One region of the Pseudomonas sp. LBUM1651 genome, then DNA from elsewhere that is predicted to be linked to it. Evidence: riboswitches for the same ligand, from Rfam matches in the RefSeq annotation. Region 1 holds a riboswitch; the other holds the start of a gene.
The links. A riboswitch is a leader RNA that binds a small molecule or an ion and turns the genes downstream of it on or off. The one in region 1 is predicted to bind cobalamin.

Region 1 (11,878 bases):
AATACCGAGTGAATCGCCTCACGCACCGGGTTGTTGCCGCGGAACGAGAACGACACGTTGGACACGCCGCCCGAGGTCAGCGCATACGGCAGCTCGTCACGGATGTAGGCACAGGCGTTGATGAAGTCCACGGCGTAGTTGTTGTGCTCTTCGATACCGGTGGCCACGGCGAAGATGTTCGGGTCGAAGATGATGTCTTCCGGCGGGAAGCCGACTTCGTTGACCAGAATGTCGTAGGAGCGTTTGCAGATTTCTTTCTTGCGCGCTTCGGTGTCGGCCTGGCCGGCTTCGTCGAAGGCCATTACCACCACTGCGGCGCCGTAGCGCTTGCACAGTTTGGCGTGATGAATGAACTGCTCGACGCCTTCCTTCATGCTGATCGAGTTGACGATGCCCTTGCCCTGGATGCACTTCAGGCCCGCTTCGATCACTTCCCACTTGGAGGAGTCGATCATGATCGGCACGCGGGAGATGTCCGGTTCGCCGGCAATCAGATTGAGGAAGGTCACCATCGCCTTCTTCGAATCGAGCATCCCTTCGTCCATGTTGATGTCGATCACCTGGGCGCCGGCCTCGACCTGCTGCAGGGCGACTTCCAGGGCTTCGGTGTAGTTGTCTTCACGGATCAGGCGGGCGAATTTTGCCGAACCGGTGATGTTGGTGCGCTCACCGACGTTGACGAACAACGAGCTGCGATCGATGGTGAACGGCTCCAGGCCCGAGAGGCGGCAGGCCTTCGGAATGTCCGGGATTTCACGCGGCGCATAACCGGCCACGGCTTTGGCGATGGCTTCGATGTGGCCCGGCGTGGTGCCGCAGCAACCGCCAACGATGTTGAGGAAGCCGCTTTGGGCGAATTCTTCGATGACCTTGGCGGTCTCCGACGGCAGTTCGTCGTACTCGCCGAACTCGTTCGGCAGGCCGGCGTTCGGGTGCGCCGACACGTGGGTGCTGGCCTTGTTCGACAGCTCTTCCAGGTACGGGCGCAGTTCACTGGCGCCGAGGGCGCAGTTCAAACCGACCGAAATCGGCTTGGCGTGGGCCACGGAGTTCCAGAACGCTTCGGTGGTCTGGCCCGACAGGGTACGGCCGGAGGCGTCGGTGATGGTGCCGGAAATCATGATCGGCAGCTCGACGCCCAGCTCTTCGAACACCCCTTGCACGGCGAAGATCGCGGCTTTGGCGTTGAGAGTGTCGAAAATGGTTTCGATCAGGATCAGGTCGGCGCCGCCTTCGATCAGGCCTTTGGTGGCCTCGGTGTAGTTTTCCACCAGTTCATCGAAGGTCACGTTGCGGTAGCCGGGGTTGTTGACGTCCGGTGACAGCGAGCAGGTGCGGCTGGTCGGGCCGAGCACGCCGGCGACGAAGCGCGGCTTGTCCGGGTTCTCGAGGGTTTTCGCGTCGGCGATCTTGCGCGCCAGGCGAGCGCCTTCTACGTTCAGTTCGTAGGCCAGTTCTTCCATGCCGTAATCGGCCATGGAAATCCGGGTGGCGTTGAAGGTGTTGGTTTCCAGAATGTCAGCGCCGGCATCCAGGTAGGCTTTTTCGATGCCACCGATCACGTCCGGGCGCGTCAGCACCAAGAGGTCGTTGTTGCCTTTGACATCGCTTGCCCAGTCGGCAAAGCGTTTGCCACGGTAATCCTGCTCCTCGAGCTTGTAGCTCTGGATCATCGTGCCCATACCGCCATCGAGAATCAGGATGCGCTCTTTGAGGGCGTGCTTGAGAGCTTGAAGGCGAACACTGCGATCGGACATTGGGACTACTCGGAAAGACCATGACGAAGGGCCGGGATCATAGCAAACCTGTGCGCTTTTAGAGCATGTGCGGTTTTTGCATGAATATCGCTCATGTTGATGTGGGCGGTGTCCCGGTAGAATCGCGGCGTTTTTTCAAGGATCGGGAACAGGGATATGTCGTATCGCGTCGTCATCAGCAGTGTATTGCTGTTTTTAAGCTGGGGCGCCGTGGCGCAGGATCCGGCGATTTCTGCAGCCATTTCCTACAGTCGCGACATTCAACCGATCTTCACCGAAAAGTGCGTGGCCTGCCATGCCTGCAATGACGCCGCCTGTCAGCTCAATCTGGGCGGCGGCGAGGGTGCTGCGCGCGGTGCGTCGAAAGTCCCGGTCTACGACGGCGAACGCAGTCAGGCTGCCGCGCCGACCCGATTGTTTTATGACGCTTTCGGTAAGCACGCCTGGCAGCAAAAAGGTTTCTATCCGGTGCTCGACGCCCAGGGCAGCCAGGCCGCGTTGATGGCACGGATGTTGGAACTGGGTCACAAAACGCCTCTGACGCCCAACGCCAAGTTGCCGGAAGACATCGTCCTGGGTCTGAACCGGGAAAACATGTGCGCGATGCCGGCCGAGTTCGACGGTTACGCCAGCGCTCATCCGAAGGAAGGCATGCCGCTGGCGGTCACCGGCCTGACCGATCAGCAGTACCAGACGCTGCAACGCTGGCTGGCCTCGGGCGCGCCGATCGATGAGCAAGGTCTGGTGCCGTCGGCGAAAGAAGCCTTGCAAGTGGTGCAGTGGGAAAACCTGCTCAACTCGCCGGGCGCCCGCCAGAGCCTGGTGGGGCGCTGGTTGTTCGAGCACTGGTTCCTCGCCCACATGTACTTCAAGGAGGGCGAGCCGGGGCATTTCTTTCAGTGGGTGCGTTCGCGTACGCCGACCGGCCAGCCGATTGACCTGATCAACACGCGCCGTCCGAATGACGATCCGGGCACGCAGGTGTATTACCGCTTGTGGCCGGTGCAGGGCGTGATCGTGCAGAAGACCCACATTACTTATCCGCTGAGCGCGGCGAAGATGGCGCGGATCAAAAGCCTGTTCTACAACGGCAACTGGCAGGTCAACGCCTTGCCGGGTTACGGGCCGGAACGCCGGGCCAATCCGTTCACCACGTTCGAGGCGATTCCGGCGCAAGCGCGTTATCAGTTCATGCTCGATAACGCCGAGTACTTCGTGCGCACGTTTATTCGCGGGCCGGTGTGCCGCGGCCAGATCGCCACCGACGTGATCCGCGATAACTTCTGGGCGCTGTTCCAGGCGCCGGAACACGATCTCTACATCACCGACCCGAACTACCGCGGGCAGGCCACGCCATTGCTGGCGATGCCGGGGCAGAACGACGACGTCGGCAGTGTCCTGAGCCTGTGGCATGACTACCGCGACAAGCGCAACGAGTACGAGGCGCTGCGTCGCGACAACTACGCCGATGCGCCCGCGCCGAACTGGTCGACCTTGTGGGCCGGCAATGACAACGCGCTGCTGAGCATCTTCCGCCATTTCGACAGCGCTTCGGTGAACAAGGGACTGATCGGTGATGTGCCACAAACGATGTGGCTGTTTGATTTCCCGCTGCTGGAGCGCACGTATTATCAGTTGGCGGTCAATTTCGACGTGTTCGGCAACGTCTCCCATCAAGCGCAGACGCGCCTGTACTTCGACCTGATTCGCAACGGCGCCGAGCAGAATTTCCTGCGCCTGATGCCCGCCGATTCCCGGGATGGCTATCTCGACGACTGGTATCAGAGCGGCGGTAAATTCAAGATGTGGCTGGACTATGAAGCCATCGACAACGACAAACCGACCGCGCTGAAACTCGACGAGAAAGACCCGAAGCGCGACTTTGCAATGCAGTTGCTGGCTCGCTACGGCGAGCTCAACGCCAAGCCTGATCCGATCAACCGCTGCGACGGCGCTTATTGCTCGCGGCCGAATATCGATCCGGACCTGCAAAGTGCCGAGCAGGCCTTGAGCCGCCTGGTTTCGCGTCCTGCTGCCGGGCTGAAAGTCATTGATCAATTGCCGGAAGCGACGATGCTGCGTATCGAAACAGCGAGCGGCAAGCGTGAGGTTTACAGCCTGTTGCGCAACCGCGCGCACAGCAACGTGGCGTTCCTGCTGGGCGAGTCGCTGCGCTACCAGCCGGGGCTCGACACGCTCACCCTTTTTCCCGGCGTACTCAGCAGCTATCCGAACTTCATGTTCAACATTCCCGCCGGGCAAGTGCCAGCATTCGTGGAGGCGATGGAAAACGCCAAGGACGCCAACCGTTTCGAGAAAATCGTCGAACGCTGGGGGATTCGCCGTAGCCATCCGCAGTTCTGGTTTTACTTCCATGACCTGAGCAAGTACGTCCACGAAACCGACCCGGTGGAAGAGGGCGTGCTGGACATGAACCGCTACGAGAATCTTTGATCGACTTTTGAAGGCGGGCTGGTGTCCGACTCAATAGGCGCCGCCGATCTCTTGTAGGAGCGAAGCTTGCTCGCGAAAGCGGTCTGACAGTCGACATTGATGCTGAATGACAGGGCCTCTTCGCGAGCAAGCTTCGCTCCTACAGGGATCTGCGGTGATTTGCGGATTGGGATGGGAGCTGCCAATGTTGATTTCAGTACAGGCACTGCGCGCACTCGCGGCCTGGACGGTGGTTTGCCACCATTTCATGCAGATTTTCTTCGACTTCAAGGCCCGTGGGCCGATCGGTCAGATGTCGCGGTGGGCGTTGATGTCTTCTTCGTCATCAGTGGTCTGGTGATATTCCTGTCCGCCGAGGGCAAGTCGCTGCCGCCGGGACGGTTTCTGCTGTATCGGCTGTTTCGCATCGTGCCGGCGTATTGGCTGTACACGGTGCTGATGGCGCTGGTCGTGGTATTCGCCCGGCCAGTGTTGCCGGATCAGACGGTCGACTGGTCGCATTTCCTGCTGTCGTTGCTGTTCATTCCTACGGAAAACCCCGGCGGTTACGGGATTTATCCGACGCTCAATGTCGGCTGGACCCTTAACTACGAAATGCTCTTCTACGTGCTGTTTGCCTGGGCGTTGCTGTTCCGTTTGCAGGCACGGTTGCTGATCGTCGCGGCGCTGCTGTTTGCGGTGTGTCAGGCGTGGACCGGCTACGGCTGGATCAGCGAGTTTTACCGTTCGGACATTGTTTATGAGTTTTTGCTGGGGATTGCCATCGGCATGATCTTCCGCTGTGGCTGGATCAAACCCGGTTTATGGCTGCCATTACTGGGGATTGGCGGTGCGTTGCTGGCGATTTATTACCTGGCGCCGCAACCGCGGTTTTTCGCCTGGGGCCTGCCGAGCGCAGTGCTGGTGATGGCGTGCATGGCGCTGGAGCGCTTTTTCGAGAACAGTAAGTTGTTCAAGCTGCTCGGCGATTGTTCCTACTCGGTGTACCTGATGCACGTGTTGGTGCTGTCTGCCGGAGGTTTTGTCGCAAAGCGTTATGGCGTAAACCCCTACGTGATGTTCGCCGTTTGCGTCGCGACCATTGGCGTAGCGTCGTGGGCAAGTTACGAATGGGTGGAAAAAAGCAGCTATCGGTGGCTTAAAGCGCGGATTGACGGCGAATCGTCTGATCGTGGCGAGCTGACGCTTTCCCGACAAAAATACTAGGACTTTGTACGGCGCGATGATTGGCGTAAACTGCGCCCAAGCCTGCGAGGAGTTTCCATGACCGCTATTACCATCACCGACGCCGCCCATGATTACCTGGCTGATCTGCTCTCCAAGCAGAACACCCCGGGCATCGGCATCCGCGTCTTCATCACCCAGCCTGGCACCCAGTACGCCGAAACCTGCATTGCCTATTGCAAGCCGGGCGAAGAAAAACCCGAAGACACTGCGCTGGGGCTGAAAAGCTTCACTGCTTATATCGACTCGTTCAGCGAAGCTTTCCTGGACGATGCGGTTGTCGACTACGCCACCGACCGCATGGGCGGCCAGCTGACCATCAAGGCGCCAAACGCCAAAGTCCCGATGGTCAACGCCGACAGCCCGGTCAACGAGCGCATCAACTATTACCTGCAAACTGAAATCAACCCGGGGCTCGCCAGCCACGGCGGTCAGGTCAGCCTGATCGATGTGGTCGAAGACGGCATTGCCGTGCTGAAGTTCGGCGGCGGTTGCCAGGGCTGCGGCCAGGCAGACGTCACCCTGCGTGAAGGCATCGAGCGCACCTTGCTCGAGCGCATTCCCGAACTCAAGGGTGTTCGCGATGTGACCGACCATACGCAGAAAGAAAACGCCTACTACTGAGTAAGGTGTTCGCTGCAAACATAAAAAACGGCGCCCCGTGAGCGCCGTTTTTTATGGGTGATCGATAACATGTGGCGAGTGGGGCTTGTCGGAACGCCGCATCGCCCCGTTCGGCTGCGCAGCAGTCGTAAACCAGACAACTCGGTGTATCTGAAGAATGTAGAGGGCCGCTTCGCGACCCAGCGGGGGCAAGCCCCCTCGCCACAGGGTGTGGTTGGCTCAAGGATGGTGAAATGGTTGGCTCAGGGGCGGTATAGATGCGCATGCCCGGCGCGATACAGCGATGACTCACTGAAGTGATCGCTACCCAACACCCGACCCACCAGAATCAACGCCGTACGCCGAAACCCTTTCGCCTCAACCTTCCCGGCAATATCCGCAATCGTTCCCACCACCCAATCCTGATCCGGCCAGGTCGCCCGGTGAATCACCGCAATCGGGCAGTCCGCGCCGTAATGCGGCAGCAATTCAACCAGGATTTTCTCCAGATGATTGACGCCCAAATGGATCGCCATGGTCGCCCCATGCTGCGCCAGACTGCCCAGTTCTTCACCGGCGGGCATCGCAGTCTTGTCGGCGTAGCGAGTCAGAATCACGCTCTGTGACACGTCCGGCAACGTTAGCTCCGCACCCAAAAGCGCAGCACAGGCCGCCGTGGCAGTGACACCGGGAATAATTTCAAACGGAATATCGAGCTCACGCAGGTAGCGAATCTGTTCGCCAATCGCGCCAAAGAGGCTTGGGTCGCCGGAATGTACCCGCGCCACGTCCTGGCCTTTGGCATGGGCGGCTTTGATCAGTTCGATGATCTGTTCCAGGTGCAGTTCGGCGCTGTTGACCACCTGTTCGGCGTTGTGGCCTTCCAGTACGGCGGCGGGCACCAGTGAGCCGGCGTAGATGATCAACGGGCAGCTGCGGATCAGGCGTTGGCCTTTGACAGTGATCAGTTCCGGGTCGCCGGGACCTGCGCCAATGAAGTAGACGGTCATCGTCGTTTCCTGTCAGAAAAAGGGGCCGGGCAAGGCTTCAGATGAAGATTGCTCATGATCGAAGGCGGGGATTATCGAGGATTTTGCGCAGCGCTGGCCAATGCCAGGGTCGCCTGGGCGTATTTTTGTCGCGAGATCAGCAGTTTGGCCGGTGCCTGAGCCAGTTGTTCAGCGAGGGCGAGGGCGGCGCTTTCCGCTACGCCATAGCAGCCGGTGCGCTCAAAAGCGATGTCCGAGCGGTGGCTGAGTTGTGGTTGATAACCGGCCAGTTGCTCACTGCTGAAGTACATCAAGGGCAGCGCGAGTTGTAGGGCGAGTTCGATCAGGCCAGGTTCTTCACGCTTCAGGTCGATGCTGGCCAGAGCCTTGATCTGGTGAAGTTCGATGTGATGCGCCTGTAACGCCTGATCGAGTAACGCCCGCAGCGTGCTGACAGGGCAGCCGCGCTGGCAGCCCAGGCCGACCACTAAAGTCGGCGCTGTGCTGGTATCCGTCATGCGTGGTATTGGCCATCGCTTTTACGGCGGAACAACCAGGCGCTGATCAGGCCCAGGGCCAGCCAGAACGCCACGTTGGTCAGCTGCGAAGCGATTTTGAACTGGGCTTCCAGGGCTTCCGGCGCGAGCATCGAGTGCACTTCCGGTTGCGGCGCGCCGATGACGTGAGGAACGGCGAGAATCGCCACGCCCAGTATCTTCATCAGCCAGTGACGGCTGAACACGATCAGCGCGATGCCGACTGCGGTGGACGCTGCCGTGCCGATCCACCAGATTTGCCGTTGTGCCAGGTCCGCCGCGGCAGTGCCCGGCAGTTCAGGTGGCAGGCCAAGCGTCGGGGCCAGCACGAACGTCGCGTAACCGGCGAGGCCCCAGAGCAGGCCCTGGGAGGTTTTGGTCGGCGCACGCAAGGTGTAGAGGCCGGCGAGCATCAGCGCGAAACCGACAGCCACCACCAGGTTACCGCCAGTCGTCGACAGCACGCGTTGCCAGCCGTCTTCCGGTTCCCAGGCTTCGGCATCATGGGTGTGAGCGGCGGTACCGGCGGCGTGTTCGTGAACTTCAACAGCGGCCGGCTCGGATTTTTCGTAAGTCTCGGCCTGCAGAATGAGCGGGGCGACCCAGAAACTTTGCAGCAGAGTCAGCAACAGGGCGGCCAGCAGCCCGGTGAAACCTGCGGTTTGCGCAATACGCTTGATCATGTCGGCAGGTCTCAATGGCACGGGAAAGCGGAGCTGTGACGGGTATCGTGCGCGGCGTTGTGCACCGCTTCGATGTGCGAGAAACCGGCGAAATACACAAGGCACGCGCCAAGGATCGATGCGCATACGGCAGCGGTCAGGCGTTGAGTCAGGGTCGTGGTGGTGCTGGCCGTTGTGTGGCTAGTGCTGCTGATGATCGACATGGCGCTTCCCTCTGGTCTGTCAGCGGGTGAATAGAGCGCATGGAAGATCCCTGCGAATCGGGCTCGCAGAGATTCAAACAGCGCCCGCCCACCGCGGGTTTGTTATTCAGTGAACGTAATCGTCACTTTGTGTTGCGGGCCGGTCTCCGGGCTTGCGAGGGGCTTGGGCGTCAGCCGAAACCTGCAAGCGTCACCTTCCCATGCCGAACTGCCGGCACAGTGGATCTGACGCTTCGCTCGCTTACCGTTGCGGGGGCAGCACCGGACTGACATGGCTTTGAGTAAAGCACATGATTCACCGGTTTCCCGTTTCACCCTGTGAAGGGCACCCGTAACAAGGTGTGTAGGAGAGCATGGGCGGGGGTTGGGCGTCAATTGGCAGGGGTTCTCATCTTGAAACCGAGTTGAACCTTTGGCGGGCAAGCCTTGCTCAGGACAGTGGTGTTCCTTGGAGCAAGGCTTGCCCGCGAAGGGGCCGGTGCGGCTGACACAAGACATTGACCCGCCCCAAGACGATGCGTAGCCTTGCGCTTTCGAGGTTCTTCGGTGTTTGCCGAAGCTAAGAAGGGAACGCGGTCGATGCCGCGGCTGCCCCCGCAACTGTGAACGGTGATGTTCGCTGCCACGCCACTGCACGCTCCAGCCCTGGAGCCCGCGGGAAGGCGCAGCCAACGCCAGTCTAGCGACAGGCACACCGTCAGCCAGGAGACCTGCCTCGACACGAATTCTCACTACAACCGGGCGGGGTGATCCGGTGGCGAAATCTTCCGCGCGCGCATCCGTCGCAGCGGTCGTCGTCCCGTATGCCCGCCACCTTGCCAAAGGGCATCCGATGAAAACACTGGCCAAACTCCCCGTCACCATCGTTACCGGCTTCCTCGGCTCGGGCAAAACCACCTTGCTGCGGCACATGCTCGACAACGCTCAGGGCCGCCGCATCGCGGTGATCGTCAACGAGTTCGGCGAACTGGGCATCGACGGCGAAATCCTCAAGCAATGCTCCATCGGCTGCACCGAAGAAGAAGCCAACGGCCGGGTCTACGAACTGGCCAATGGCTGCTTGTGCTGCACCGTCCAGGAAGAGTTCTTTCCGGTGATGCGCGAACTGGTCGCTCGTCGCGGCGACCTCGACCACATCCTGATCGAAACCTCCGGTCTGGCCCTGCCAAAGCCGCTGGTTCAAGCCTTCCAGTGGCCGGAAATCCGCAGCGCCTGCACGGTTGACGCGGTGATCACCGTCGTCGACAGCCCGGCCGTTGCCGCCGGCACTTTCGCTGCCTTCCCGGATCAGGTCGACGCCCAGCGCAAACTCGACCCGAACCTGGACCACGAATCGCCACTGCACGAACTGTTCGCCGACCAACTCGCCAGCGCCGACTTGGTGATTCTCAACAAGGCCGATCTGATCAGCCCGGAAGACCTGGCCCGCGTACGCCTGGAAGTCGCCGAAGAACTGCCGCCGGCGGTGAAAGTCATCGAAGCCAGCAGCGGTCGCCTGCCACTGGACGTGCTGATCGGCCTCGGAGCCGGTTCCGAAGAGCACATCGACAGCCGTCACAGCCATCACGATCACCATCATGAAGGCGAAGATGATCACGATCACGACGCGTTCGACTCCATTTCCATCGAACTGCCACAAGCCGATGAAAGCCTGCTGCTGGACGCGCTGACCCAACTGGTGGTCAAGCACGGCATCCTGCGGGTCAAAGGTTTCGCTGCCATTCCGAACAAACCGATGCGCCTGCTGATCCAGGGCGTGGGCATGCGTTTCGACAAGCACTTCGATCGTCAGTGGGGCGCCGATGAAGCGCGCACCACGCGTCTGGTGTTGATCGGTCAGGAGCTGGACGCCGCGCAACTCGAAGCGCAACTGCGCGCCGCGCTCAGCGTTTAACCATGCACCTGCTCAGGACCCAGCCCGGCGGTTTCGTGTCGGACGACAACATTGCCGACCTTGGACAAACCCCCGCCGAGCTGGTGATCCTGTGCAGCGGCGATTCCAGCCTGGCGCTGCTCGCCGAAGCGGCGCAGCAATTGCCGGACCATTACCCGAGTGTGCGTCTGGCCAACCCGATGCAGGTGCAGAACCACGCCTCGGTCGATTTGTATGTCGACGAAGTGCTGCGCCACGCCAAGGTGATTTTGATCTCGTTGCACGGCGGCATTGCTTATTGGCGTTACGGCGTCGAGCGTCTGGTCGAGCTTTCGCAGCGCGGCGTGCAGCTGATTCTGGTGCCTGGCGATGATCGCCCGGACCCGGAACTCAGCGACCTCAGCACCGTTGGCGCCGAAGACCGCGACCGGCTCTGGCATTACCTGCGTCAGGGCGGCATGGCCAACGCCCTCGATCTGTTTCGCTGCCTGGCCAATCGCTGGCTGGATCGCGACTATGCGTGGGCCGAGCCACAAACCCTGCCGCGCACCGCGATCTACCACCCGCAAAAAAGCCCCGCCGCATTGAGTGATTGGCAGGCCGACTGGCAGGCCGGTCAACCGGTGGCGGCGGTGCTGTTTTACCGCTCGCATTTGCAGGCGGCGAATACCGCGTTCATCGATGTTTTCTGCCAGCGTTTGCAAACGGCGGGGTTAAACCCCTTGCCGATTGCCGTGGCCAGCCTGAAAGAGCCCGGCTGCCTGACGGTGGTCGAGGACTGGCTGGATGAGGTCGAAGCAGGGGTGATTCTCAACACCACCGGTTTCGCCCAATCCAGTCCCGAAGCGCCGCATTTGCGACCGTTTCGCCGCAATATCCCAGTGATCCAGGCGATCTGCGCCCAGGACAACGAACCCGGTTGGCGGGCCAGCGAACAGGGCCTCGGCCCGCGGGATCTGGCGATGCACATCGCGCTGCCGGAACTGGATGGGCGGATCATCAGCCGCCCGATCAGCTTCAAGGACCTGGCGTGGCGCAGCGAGCGCAGTCAGTCCGATGTGGTCTGCTACCGGCCTGCACCTGAACGCATGGATTTTGTCGCCGAACTGGCGCGGCGCTGGATCGATCTGGCGCGGCTGCCGAACAGCGAAAAACGCATCGCCCTGATCCTCGCCAATTACCCGACCCGTGACGGGCGCATTGGCAATGGCGTCGGCCTCGATACACCTGTCGCAGCGTTGAACATCCTCCGTGCGTTGCATGCAGAAGGTTATCCGCTGCCCGCCGAACTGCCGGGCAGCGGCACCGCGTTGATCCAGCAATTGCTCGGCGGTGTCAGCAACGACCTCGACACCCTCGACCAGCGTCCGTGTCATCAAAGCCTGGCGCTGGACGACTACAACTCGATGTTCAACGCCTTGCCCGAGGCCAACCGCCAAGCCGTGCTGGAACGCTGGGGCACGCCCGAAAGCGATCCGATGTTCCGCGGCGGGCGGATGATGATCACCGGACTGCGTTTCGGCCTGACCTTCATCGGCATTCAACCGGCGCGCGGT
Region 2 (11,878 bases), 1.5 Mb from region 1:
GCGAGCCTGCGCCTTCGACCATGACCACCGGATACGCCGCGCTCAGCCGCGCATGGGAGGCCAGCACCGCTTGCATGGCGATGGCTTTGTAGTCGTGATACGCGACCGCGTTCATCGTCGTGACGGCGCGACCATGAATGATCACTTGCGCGCCGGTGTCGCTGTTGGGTTTGAGCAGCACCGGGTTCATGTCGGTGTGCGGTTCGAGATGGGCGGCCTGAGCCTGCACCGCTTGTGCACGTCCGATCTCGCCACCGTCGGCGGTCACGGCACTGTTGAGCGCCATATTCTGCGGCTTGAACGGCACGACGCTTACGCCCTGACGCGTGACCCAGCGACACAGCGCCGTTACCAGTGTGCTTTTACCGGCGTCGGAGGTGGTGCCTTGCACCATCAACGTAGTCATCGGGTTTCCTTGGCGTAGGCGTCGAACGCTTGATCGAGTCGGGTCCAGTCGGCTTCTTCGCCGGGCAAGCCGAAACGCAGGCTGCTGTTGTGGGTGAACAACCTCAACAGAATGCCGTGCCGGGCCATGAACTCATGCAATTCTTCGGCGCGTTCGGTGGTCAGCCACTGAAACAGGGCGCAACCGCCCTGAGGTTTGAAACCGTGTTTTTCCAGCAGCACCGCCAGACGTTCGCTGGCTTGTTCGGTACGCACACGCTGCCTGGCGTGGCCTTCGGTATCCTGCAGACAGGCTCGCCCCAACACACGAGTAGGTCCGCTGACGGCCCAGGGCCCGACTTGTTCGGCGAGCAATCTGAGCAACTTGCGCTCCGCCAGCACGAACCCCAACCGCACACCGGCCAAGCCGAAAAACTTGCCGAAAGAGCGCAGCACGATCAAGCCGACCTGATGGGCACACGGCGCCAGGCTCAGCTGTGGTGTGTTGTCCATGAACGCTTCGTCCACCACCAGCCAGCCACCGCGCTGGGCCAGTCTGGAATGCCAATCGAGAAGGCGACTCGGGGTCAGGCTCAGGCCCGTGGGATTGTTCGGGTTGACCACCACCAGTACGTCGAGGCTGTCGAGGAAGAAGTCGACCTCCTGCTCCACCACTTCACGCACGATGTAGCCACTGCGGCGCCAGGCTTCGGCGTGTTCGGCGTAACACGGCGACAGCACGCCGACCTTGCCGACCCGGCGCAAACGCGGCAGCAACTGGATCGCCATTTGCGAACCGGCCACCGGCAGCACCTGCGCGGCACCGTAATACTCGCAGGCGGCTTGTTCCAGTCCGTCATCGGTTTCCGGCAATCGCGCCCAGGCGCGCAACGGAATGTCGGGGACCGGAAACGGCCAGGGCGCGAGGCCGCTGGACAGGTCGAGCCAATCGGCTTCGGCGATGCCGTATTCGAGTGCGGCCTTACGCAACCGTCCACCGTGTTCAAGCATAGAATTCAGCCCCCACGCAGAGAATCAGCAGCCATAACCATACCCCGCGCTGGATCAATTGCCAGCCTCGGTCAATGGAGTCGGCGTCCGCCGGCGCGCCTTCGCCCAGTTGCGGACGCTGATGCAGTTCACCGTGATAAATCGCCGCCCCGCCCAACTCGACACCCAGTGCACCGGCACCTGCGGCCATCACCGGACCGGCGTTCGGGCTGTCCCAGGTCGGGCCTTGGGTACGCCAGCATTTCAGGGCGAGTCGGGTTTTGCCCAGCAGCGCGTAGGTCAATGCCACCAGTCGCGCAGGAATATAGTTGAGCACGTCGTCGATCTTCGCCGCGGCCCAGCCGAAACGTTCGAAGCGCTCGTTGCGATAACCCCACATCGCATCCAGCGTATTGCTCAATCGGTAGAGCACCACGCCGGGCGCGCCGGCCACAGCAAACCAGAACAGCGCGGCAAACACCGCGTCGCTGCCGTTCTCCAGAACGGATTCGGTGGCGGCGCGGGCGACTTCGGTTTTATCCAGTTCACTGGTCTGGCGACTGACCAGGTAACCGACACGCGTGCGCGCTTCCTCCAGATCATCACTGCGCAGCGCCTTGGCCACAGGCTCGACGTGTTCACCGAGGCTACGCAGGCCGAGCGCGCAATAAAGCGCGAGAATCTCGACGATCCAGCCAACATAAGGCGCCCAGGAAAAGGCCGTGGCGAGCAAGGTCAGCGGCACGACCGCGATCACCCAGGCGGTCACGCCATGGCTGCGCCAGCCGCGTCCACCGCCATTGAAACGTTGTTCGATGCGGTCGGCAAAACGGCCGAACGCCACCAGCGGATGCCAGCGTTTGGGTTCACCCAGCAGCGCATCCAGCGCAACCGCGGCGACACTCAACAACGCCACACTCATTGACTCACTCCCCAATAATTTTCATACAGCAATTCGCTTAGCGGACGCGCCTGCGCCCAGCCTTCGAGTACCAGCATCGGCGCCGGATAGAATTCCTTGACCGGCCCGAGGCAAAGAATCGCCAAAGGCTTGGCCCCGGCGGGCAAACCCAGCAGGTCGGCCAGGGCTTGCGGCTCGAATAAAGAGACCCAGCCCATGCCCAGTCCTTCGGCACGGGACGCCAGCCACAGGTTCTGGATTGCGCAGGACAGCGAGGCCATGTCCATTTCCGGCAAGGTGCGGCGGCCGAAGATGTGGCGCTCGCGATCGTCCATCAGCGCGGCGACCAACACCTCGGCACAGTCGTTGATGCCTTCGACTTTCAGCTTCATGAATTCGTCGGTGCGTTCGCCGAGGGCTTCGGCGGTGCGGATGCGTTCTTCTTCCACCAGCAACTGGATCTTGCCGCGCAGGGCGCGATCGCTGATGCGGATGAATCGCCAGGGCTGCATCAGGCCGACGCTTGGGGCCTGATGCGCAGCTTCGAGCAGACGCCGGAGCAACTCGGGTTCGATGGTGCCGCCGCTGAAGTGGCGCATGTCGCGGCGTTCGGCGATGGCTCGATAGACCGCTGCGCGCTCGGCTTCGGAGAAGACGTTGTCGGTCATGGCCTGCTCGCGAAGGCGATCGCAAGATCAGGCGCAAACAACGCGGCTACAACCGTCGGATTGGACGGGAAATAAAAATGCACATAAGAAGCCGTCATCCGCCCCTCACGATAAACCGCTTCCGCGCCCCGCCCCCCATTCGGGCTCAGGCCACGAGCAATCGGCTCAAGCTCGGTACTGGTCAACGAATGGTGATAGGTATGCCCACGCAGCGAACCTTCCGGCAACTCGACCGCCTGCAACGCCAGTGCCGCCAGCCGTTTCTGCATCACCGCATCACCGGCCAGCAAACCGACCAGCTCTGCGCGAGTGCCTTCGACATCGGTCAGCGAGTCGAGCAAATACAGCATGCCGCCACACTCGGCCAACAACGGTTTGCCCGCCGCGTGGTGAGCGCGGATGGCGTTGAGCATCGGGGTGTTCTGCGCCAGCGCCACATGGTGCAATTCCGGGTAGCCGCCCGGCAGATAGAGGCTGTCAGCCTCCGGCAACTGCGCGTCGCGGATCGGCGAGAAAAACAGCAACTCGGCGCCCATGGCCCGCAGCAAGTCCAGACTTGCGCCGTAGGTGAATGCGAAGGCTTCGTCGCGGGCCACGGCAATCCGCACACCGGCCAGCAACGGCTCGGCAGCGATCACGTCCGGCGCGGCGAATTCCACTGCGGGTGGCAGCGCGACTTCGCAACTGCTGGCCAAGGCATCGGCCGCCGCATCGAGGCGCAGATCGAGATCATTCAATTCACTGGCCTGAACCAGACCGAGGTGCCGACTCGGCAATTCAATCCCGGTTTCCCGGGACAACGCGCCGTACCAGCGCAAGCCTTCAGTGAGGCTGCCTTCAAGCAATTGCGCATGGCGCAAGGTGCCCACACGGTTGGCCAGCACTCCGGCGAACGGCAAGTCCGGCTGATACTTCGCCAACCCCAACGCCAGCGCACCAAAGGTCTGCGCCATCGCCGTGCCGTCGATCACCCCGAGCACCGGCACACCGAAATGCCGCGCCAGGTCAGCGCTGGAAGGCGTTCCGTCGAACAAGCCCATGACGCCTTCGATCAGGATCAGATCCGCTTCGCCGGCGGCTTCCCATAACAGTCGACGACTTTCCTGCTCGCCGACCATCCACATGTCCAGTTGATAGACCGGCGAACCGCTGGCGCGCTCGAGAATCATCGGATCGAGAAAGTCCGGGCCGCATTTGAACACGCGCACCTTGCGCCCCTGATTGCGATGCAAACGGGCCAGCGCGGCGGTGACGGTGGTCTTGCCCTGACCAGAGGCCGGCGCGGCAATCAAGACCGCCGGGCAATGACGTGCTTGATTCACAGCTCGACGCCTTTTTGCGCTTTGATTCCGGCCTGGAAGGCGTGCTTGATGACGCCCATTTCAGTGACTGTGTCGGCCAGTTCGATCATTTCCGGCTTGGCGCCGCGACCGGTGACCACCACGTGCTGCATCGGCGGACGGGCCTGCAAGTCGCTGAGCACCTGATCGAGGTCGAGGTAGCCGTGCTTGAGGGCGATGTTCAACTCATCCAGCACCACCAGACCGATCGACGGATCACGCAACAATTCACGGGAAACGGCCCACGCGGCTTCGGCGGCGGCGATGTCACGCTGGCGGTCCTGGGTTTCCCAGGTAAAGCCCTCGCCCATCACATGAAAACGCACCTGCTCGGGAAAGCGCCGGAAAAACAGTTCTTCGCCTGTGCTGTTACGGCCCTTGATGAACTGCACCACGCCGCACTGCATGCCGTGGCCCATGGAGCGGGCGAGCATGCCGAACGCCGAGCTGCTTTTGCCTTTGCCGTTGCCGGTCAGCACCAGCAGCAGGCCGCATTCATTCGGCGAATTGGCGATGCGTTCGTCGATCACGGCTTTTTTGCGCAGCATGCGCGCCAGATGGCGTTCGTCACGATCGGGAGTATCAGTCATGGGGAGCTCTCCGTTGAGGCTGGATAACGGCGGGCAGGCACAAGAATAGACGGCAAGAAGCCTGGCATCGCCCACCGTGATGCCGCTGGATGGATCAGGCCGGTCTCCGGGCTCATGAGCGGCGTTTCGCCTGACTGCGCGCCTTCCCATGCCGATATCGACACAGTGGCAAAAATGCTCAGTCTTCACTCATTTACCGTTGCGGGGGCAGCGCCGGGATCGTGATTGTTCATGAATTGAACGAACGCACTCACCGGCTTCCCTGTTTCACTCTGTCGACCAAGGCCACAGAGCACCTGAAACAAGCCGCGAAGGTTAGAGGGTTGGGGGTGGAGCGTCAATTAAAGCCGGGACGCCGTCGGGCGAATAACTGCCGTCGATCAATTAACTGACGCCAATCTTGTGCCACACTCTCAGCGGTGATATCAAAGAGCCACAACCCCACATCACAATAACAAGGGTAAGCCACATGCAAGGCATGATCATCAGCAATCCGAAGCTGGAATTCCTGCGCCCGGTTCTCGAACGCTGGTTTGACTGTATCGACCGTTACAACGCCGTGCGCGGCGATAACGACACGCCTTACTGGTACGACGAAAAAGCCAACCTCGGCTTGCTCTCGGCCGCCGCGTGGATGGCGGAAATGGTCACGCTGCAACAGACACCGACCCGCAAACAGAACGAGGAAGGCGAACGCAACGCCCGCGCCGACCTGTTCATCGCCACCAGCGAAGAACGCGCCTACCTTCAAGCCACGCAACGCTGGCCACGGGTCAACAACCTGAACCTGACACAAGCGCTGGCCGATATCACCAGCGACGCCAGGCGCATCAGCTACACCAGCGACCTGAAACTCGGCTGCCTGTTCGTTGCACCGCAAAAAGCCCAGCACGGCGCTACCCCGGAAGAACTCCAGGACATGGTCGACGACCTGCAAAAGGAACACTCCTGCGCCGTCGCCTGGTATTTCCCCTACGCGTATCGCAAGTTGCGCAATGAAGCGGGCAACTATCACCCCGGCATCGCCGTGCTGTTCAAGGAAGCCCGCGGCTGACCGGTTGAACCATCGCGGGTCTGCGCTTCTCTATTGATCAGGTCACTGCATTTTTAGGGAAGATCAGCATGCGCAAGCCCCCGCTCGTTCTCGTCATCGCCCTCGCCGGAGGGCTCGCCGCCTGCGGTGAAACCTCCAGACTGCAAGTCTCCGACGGCACCGGCCCGTCGCCCCAACTGCCAGAGCCGAACAAGACCCTGATCCCGACGGTGAACATCGCCCCGGCGATCGGCTGGCCGGACGGGGCGAAACCCACCGCCGCCGCGGGCACTCAGGTGGCGGCGTTCGCCGAAGGCCTCGATCACCCGCGCTGGCTGTACGTGCTGCCGAACGGTGACGTGCTCGTCGCCGAAACCAACGCGCCGCCCAAACCCGACGATGGCAAAGGCGTTAAAGGCTGGGTCATGAAGCAAGTCATGGGCCGCGCGGGTGCCCGCGTGCCGAGCCCGAACCGCATTACGCTGTTGCGGGACAAGGACCATGACGGCATCGCCGAAACCCGTACGGTGTTTCTGGAAAACCTCAATTCGCCCTTCGGCATGACCCTGGTGGGCAATGACCTGTATGTCGCCGACACGGACCGCTTGCTGCGCTTCCACTATGAAAATGGCGACACGGCAATCAAGTCGCAGCCGATCAAAGTGGTTGATCTGCCGGGCGGCACGCTGAATCACCACTGGACCAAAAACGTCATCGCCAGCAAAGACGGCAGCAAGCTGTACGTGACGGTGGGCTCCAACAGCAACGTCGGCGAAAACGGCATGGATCAGGAAGAAGGTCGCGCGGCGATCTGGGAAGTGGATCGCGCCACCGGCAATCACCGGATCTTCGCCTCGGGGATTCGCAATCCAAATGGTTTGGCTTGGGAGCCGCAGACCGGTGCTCTATGGACGGCCGTCAACGAGCGGGACGAAATCGGCAGCGACCTGGTGCCGGACTACATCACTTCCGTAAAAGACGGCGGGTTCTACGGCTGGCCTTACAGCTATTACGGCCAGCACGTCGACATTCGCGTCGAGCCGCAAAATCCGGACCTGGTCGCCAAGGCCATCGCGCCGGACTACGCGGTGGGCCCGCACACCGCGTCACTGGGCCTGACGTTTGCTGAAGGCAACACGCTGCCAACGCAATTCAGGGAAGGCGCCTTCATCGGCCAGCACGGCTCGTGGAACCGCAAGCCACACAGTGGCTACAAAGTGATATTCGTGCCATTCAGTGCCGGCAAGCCGACCGGGCAACCGGTTGATGTACTCACGGGCTTCCTAAATGACGAAAAGAAAGCCATGGGCAGGCCGGTGGGTGTGGTGATTGATCGGCAGGGTGACTTGCTGGTGGCGGATGATGTGGGGAACAAGGTGTGGCGAGTGTCGATAGCGAAGTAACCCCGCCATCCTACAGTTTGCGACACAGAGTTAAACCATCGCCCAACGGCAACAGCGACAGATCAACCCGCGAGTCATCCTTCAAGGCGAGATTAAGCGCCTGGATGGCGCGGGTGTCTTCACTCTCGGGATTCTGCTCAAGCACCCGCCCGCTCCACAGCGTGTTATCGAACACCGCCAGACCTCCGACGCGCAGTAGACGCAGCGCGTGCTCCAGGTAGGCTGGATAGTTAGCCTTGTCCGCATCGATGAACATCAAATCGAATTGTCCGGGCTGATCCAACTGGGCAAGGGTTTCCAGCGCAGGCGCCAGGCGCAGGTCAATTCGTTCGGCGAGCCCTGCTTCCTGCCAGTAACGGCGCGCCGTGGCGTTGTAGTCACCAGGAATGTCACAGCAGATCAGTGAACCGTCATCCGGCAATGCCGCCGCCATGCACAACGCGCTGTAACCGGTGAAGGTGCCGACTTCCAGCAAGCGCCTGGCGCCGGTGAGCTTCACCAGCAATGCAAGGAACTGCCCCTGCTCCGGCGCCACCTGCCAGCGCGCCATCGGCAGCGCCTGGGTTTCATCGCGCAAACGCTTGAGCAGCGGCGTTTCCCTCAGGGAAACGTCGAGCAGGTATTGATACAGGGAATCGTCGAGATTGAGCGTGCGAGCGGTCATGACGACCTCTGCGAATTATGGGTTACGCGCCAGATGCTCAGGTTGCAGGACACGCTTGGCGCTGAGGTAGGCTTTCTGCCAATAAGCTTTGGACAAGCTGTCGAGCTTCACCGTGCCACCCGTGGCCGGCGCATGGACGAAGCGGCCTTCGCCGACGTAGATCCCGGCGTGGCTGACCTGGGAACCGCCATTGGTGGCGAAGAAAATCAGGTCGCCGGTTTGCAGGCCTTCCTTGCCGACATTGGCCGCTTGCATGCTGATCATCTCGCGGGTGGTGCGCGGCAGTGAAATGCCGGCGACGTCACGGTAGACATAACCGATCAGGCCGCTGCAATCGAACCCGGAATCCGGCGTATTGCCGCCCCAGCGATAAGGCGTGCCGACCAGGCCCAACGCACGAAACAGCACGTCTTCTGCCTCCGGCGAAAAAGGTTGGGATGAACCGAAAACAATCGGCGCGCGAACCACCGGTGCAGGCGGCGGTGTGCGGCTGGCGCAGGCGCTGAGCAGTGCTGCGACGAACATGAGTGCGAGGCGGGCCGACATCGTCATAAGCAGAACATCCTGATCTGGCTGCGGCTTTTTTCTGCCGACAGGGCAGAAACGAAAACCGCCTGCGCAGGACGCAGGCGGTTTGCCATCAATAATAGATCAGGATTCTAGCGGGTACGCGGCAAACTTCAAGTAAGACTTTAAGTTCGCCTTACAAACTATCCGGCTACTTTGTTGCAGAGCGGCCGTTGTCGCCACTGATGTGGCGACAGGCTAGACAATTACTTGCGTGCCGTGACCACGGTCGGGGCCATCGCGAGTGCGCGCTTGGCTTCGATGAAGGTCTTGCTCCAGTAGCTGTCACCCAGGCTATCGACCCGGACACCACCGCTTTTGCGGCTGCTGGAGTGGATGAACTGGTTGTCACCGAGATAGATCCCGGCGTGACTGACACGACCGCGACGGCCGTTGGTGGCGAAGAACAGCAGATCGCCCGGCTTGAGCGCACTGCGAGCAACCAGCGGAGCGTCCACGTTGATCATTTCGCGGGTGGAACGCGGCAGGTTCATGCCGGCCTCTTCACGGAACAGGTAACCGATGAAGCCGCTGCAATCAAAGCCAGCCTCGGAGGTGCCGCCGAAACGGTAACGGGTACCGATCAGGGACATGCCACGTTCGAGGATGCTGTCGGCCAGAACCGGAAGCTGGTAGGACTTGCCATCGGCGAAGTCTGCCAGTTCTTTATCGGTGGCCATGCCGTCCTGGTAAAGAGCTTCCTGGAAAAGAACGGAAGAGGATTGCGCAGTAACTGAATTGTTAACCTGCTGTTGAGGCGCTTGCTCCGACACTGGAGAGTGGGCAGCGCAACCGAACAACAGGGTGACGAGTGCGAGAGGCACGAGGGGTGCAAAGCGATTTAGCATGGGCACGACCGTGGCTGATAGTTGTAAAGAAGCCGAGACTATGCCCACTATCATCCTCATTTGCAAATTCAATCGAACTTTATGTGACTTTCCGGTTTCGCGTTTCCATCTAAGCGCTTAAGCCCCATTTAGACGCTTGCGCAGCCTACACCCTGTAGGAAAGCGCACTTTTTGGCGCCTGAAATATGCCAAAAACCTTGTAGGGCTTGGGTTTTACCAGCCCAGCGTCTCTTTTAGAAACGGAATGGTCAGCTTGCGCTGAGCTTGAAGGGAGGCCTGATCGAGACGCTCAAGCAGCTCGAACAGCGCACTCATGCTGCGAGTGCCGCGGGTCAGGATAAAATGCCCGACTTCGTCGGTCAGGTGCAATCCACGACGGGACGCACGAAGTTGCAGGGCGCGCAATTTGTCTTCGTCGGACAGCGGTCGCATCTGGAAGATCAGCGCCAGCGTGAGACGGGATTTCAGGTCCGCAAGCTTCACCGGCAATTCACGCGGTGACGTCGATGCGGCAATCAGCAGGCGCCGACCGCTGTCACGCAGGCGATTGAACAGATGGAACAACGCCTCTTCCCAGTCCGCCTTGCCGGCAACCGCCTGCAGATCATCCAGGCAGACCAGTTCGTACTGTTCGAGGTTGTCGAGAATTTCAATGCCGCGATCCATCAACTCAGCCAGTGGCAGATACACCGCCGGCTCACCCATCTGCTCGAAGCGCAAGCAGGCTGCCTGCAACAAATGCGTGCGCCCTACCCCGTGCTTGCCCCAGAGGTAAATCAGGCTTTCGGTCCAGCCGGCGTCGGCTTCGCACAGCCGCTCGACATAGCCGAGTGCAGCGGCATTGGCGCCTGGGTAGTAATTGATAAAGGTAGCGTCATCACGCAGACGCACACCTAGGGGCAGCTGAATCGGTTTCATGCTGACTGAACAGTTCCAAAGGAACCGTTAGTGGCCTCTGTGTAAAGTTTGCGAAGTTTATACCCGTGAAGCTGACCGCACAATGCGACAGACCATAAGCAAAATCAAAGGTTTGCGTTATCGCACCGGTTTCATGAGCGTTTCTTTGGTAGCGCATGTGACAGCCGCCCATGGGACACGGGCGAGCCTGGCACTGAACCAGGCCGCCCGCAACGCGTCATCGGCGATCTCTAGAGCTCAGGTTCGTCGACGCCACCGTAGATATCCGAATCTTTATACAAATCATGCACATGGCGCACCAGCACCATGATCACCGCCGCCACCGGGAGCGCCAGCAGCACGCCGGTAAAACCGAACAGCTCACCACCGGCCAGAATCGCAAAGATCACCGCCACCGGGTGCAGACCGATCCGGTCGCCCACCAGCAACGGCGTCAGCACCATGCCCTCCAGCGCCTGGCCAACCATGAACACCGCGACGATGCCAACCATGGGGTACAAGTCGCCACCGAACTGGAACAAACCGGCAATCAGCGCCGCGCCAATCCCGATGACAAACCCCATGTACGGCACTATCGCCGCCAGACCGGCGATCATCCCGATCAGCAACCCCAGCTCGAGCCCGACCAGCATCAGGCCCGCCGAATAGATCACGCCCAGCGCCACCATCACCAGCAATTGCCCGCGCACGAACGCGCCGAGCACTTCATGGCATTCGCCCGCCAGGATCACCACGCGCTCTTCACGGTCACGGGGCAGCAGGCTGCGGATCTTGGCCATCATCAGGTCCCAGTCCCGCAACAGATAAAAGCTCACCACCGGGATCAGCACCAGATTGGCCAGCCAACCGATCAATGCAAGGCCGGATGCGGTCGCCTGGCTCAGCACCACGCCGACGATGTCGGTGGTCTGGCCCATGTGCTCGCTGATCGCCGCTTTGAGCTTGTCGAACTTCCAGAAACCATCCGACAACCCGAACTTCGATTGCGCCCACGGCAATGCGGTGTGCTGCAACCAGTCGAGCATCTGCGGCGCCAGTTCATACAGGCGAAACAACTGCTTGACGAGCATCGGCACCAGCACCAGCAGCAAGGCGGTGAAGATCAAGGTGAACAGCGCGAACACCGACACTACGCCCCAGGTCCGGGACAGGCCGGCCTTTTCCAGCCGATCCACCAGCGGGTCGAATAGGTAGGCCAACAGCAACGCCACCAGAAACGGCGTCAGAATCGGATGCAACAGCCAGATAAACGCGCAGAGCAGAACCACCCCACCCAACCAGAACCAACGCCGCGTATCGGCCATGTACCACTCCATCTGCATCTATATAAAGAAAGAAAACCTTACCAACGGAAACGCAACTGCGGCACCGGTGCAGGCGTTGGCGCGACAGCAGGCGTCGAGCCCTCGGCTACCGGCTGAACAGGCACGGTCGGTGCGGGGGCCTCACCTGCCGGAACCTCTTGCAACTTCGCCAGCGACAACTGTGACCGCAGCTGCTCGGCGCTGCCATTGACCCGGTAGAGAACCCGGTCCGCGTCAACACTCTGCAGGCGCGCGCCGAACGGCTCGA

Region 2: it holds a riboswitch for cobalamin, as region 1 does, so the genes downstream of both, cobO (cob(I)yrinic acid a,c-diamide adenosyltransferase) here and cobW (cobalamin biosynthesis protein CobW) in region 1, are expected to answer to the same signal.

Annotation. Positions count from the first base shown of each region.
Region 1 is NZ_CP166805.1:3,306,872-3,318,749, reverse strand. It holds gene metH (methionine synthase) at 1-1,757, opposite strand, end outside; gene ACA066_RS15395 (fatty acid cis/trans isomerase) at 1,914-4,211, shown strand; partial or broken gene ACA066_RS15390 (acyltransferase family protein) at 4,396-5,417, shown strand; gene nfuA (Fe-S biogenesis protein NfuA) at 5,475-6,059, shown strand; gene cobM (precorrin-4 C(11)-methyltransferase) at 6,302-7,048, opposite strand; gene ACA066_RS15375 (cobalamin biosynthesis protein) at 7,120-7,545, opposite strand; gene ACA066_RS15370 (CbtA family protein) at 7,542-8,246, opposite strand; gene ACA066_RS15365 (CbtB domain-containing protein) at 8,258-8,449, opposite strand; cobalamin riboswitch at 8,570-8,797, opposite strand; cobalamin riboswitch at 8,969-9,181, shown strand; gene cobW (cobalamin biosynthesis protein CobW) at 9,282-10,343, shown strand; gene cobN (cobaltochelatase subunit CobN) at 10,346-11,878, shown strand, end outside.
Region 2 is NZ_CP166805.1:1,803,492-1,815,369, reverse strand. It holds gene ACA066_RS08415 (cobyric acid synthase) at 1-406, opposite strand, end outside; gene cobD (threonine-phosphate decarboxylase CobD) at 403-1,395, opposite strand; gene cbiB (adenosylcobinamide-phosphate synthase CbiB) at 1,388-2,296, opposite strand; gene bluB (5,6-dimethylbenzimidazole synthase) at 2,293-2,943, opposite strand; gene ACA066_RS08395 (cobyrinic acid a,c-diamide synthase CobB) at 2,940-4,265, opposite strand; gene cobO (cob(I)yrinic acid a,c-diamide adenosyltransferase) at 4,262-4,873, opposite strand; cobalamin riboswitch at 4,954-5,188, opposite strand; gene ACA066_RS08385 (hypothetical protein) at 5,343-5,927, shown strand; gene ACA066_RS08380 (PQQ-dependent sugar dehydrogenase) at 5,996-7,309, shown strand; gene ACA066_RS08375 (O-methyltransferase) at 7,320-7,973, opposite strand; gene ACA066_RS08370 (C40 family peptidase) at 7,989-8,525, opposite strand; gene ACA066_RS08365 (C40 family peptidase) at 8,747-9,388, opposite strand; gene hda (DnaA regulatory inactivator Hda) at 9,602-10,306, opposite strand; gene ACA066_RS08355 (AI-2E family transporter) at 10,537-11,610, opposite strand; gene ACA066_RS08350 (DUF2066 domain-containing protein) at 11,649-11,878, opposite strand, start outside.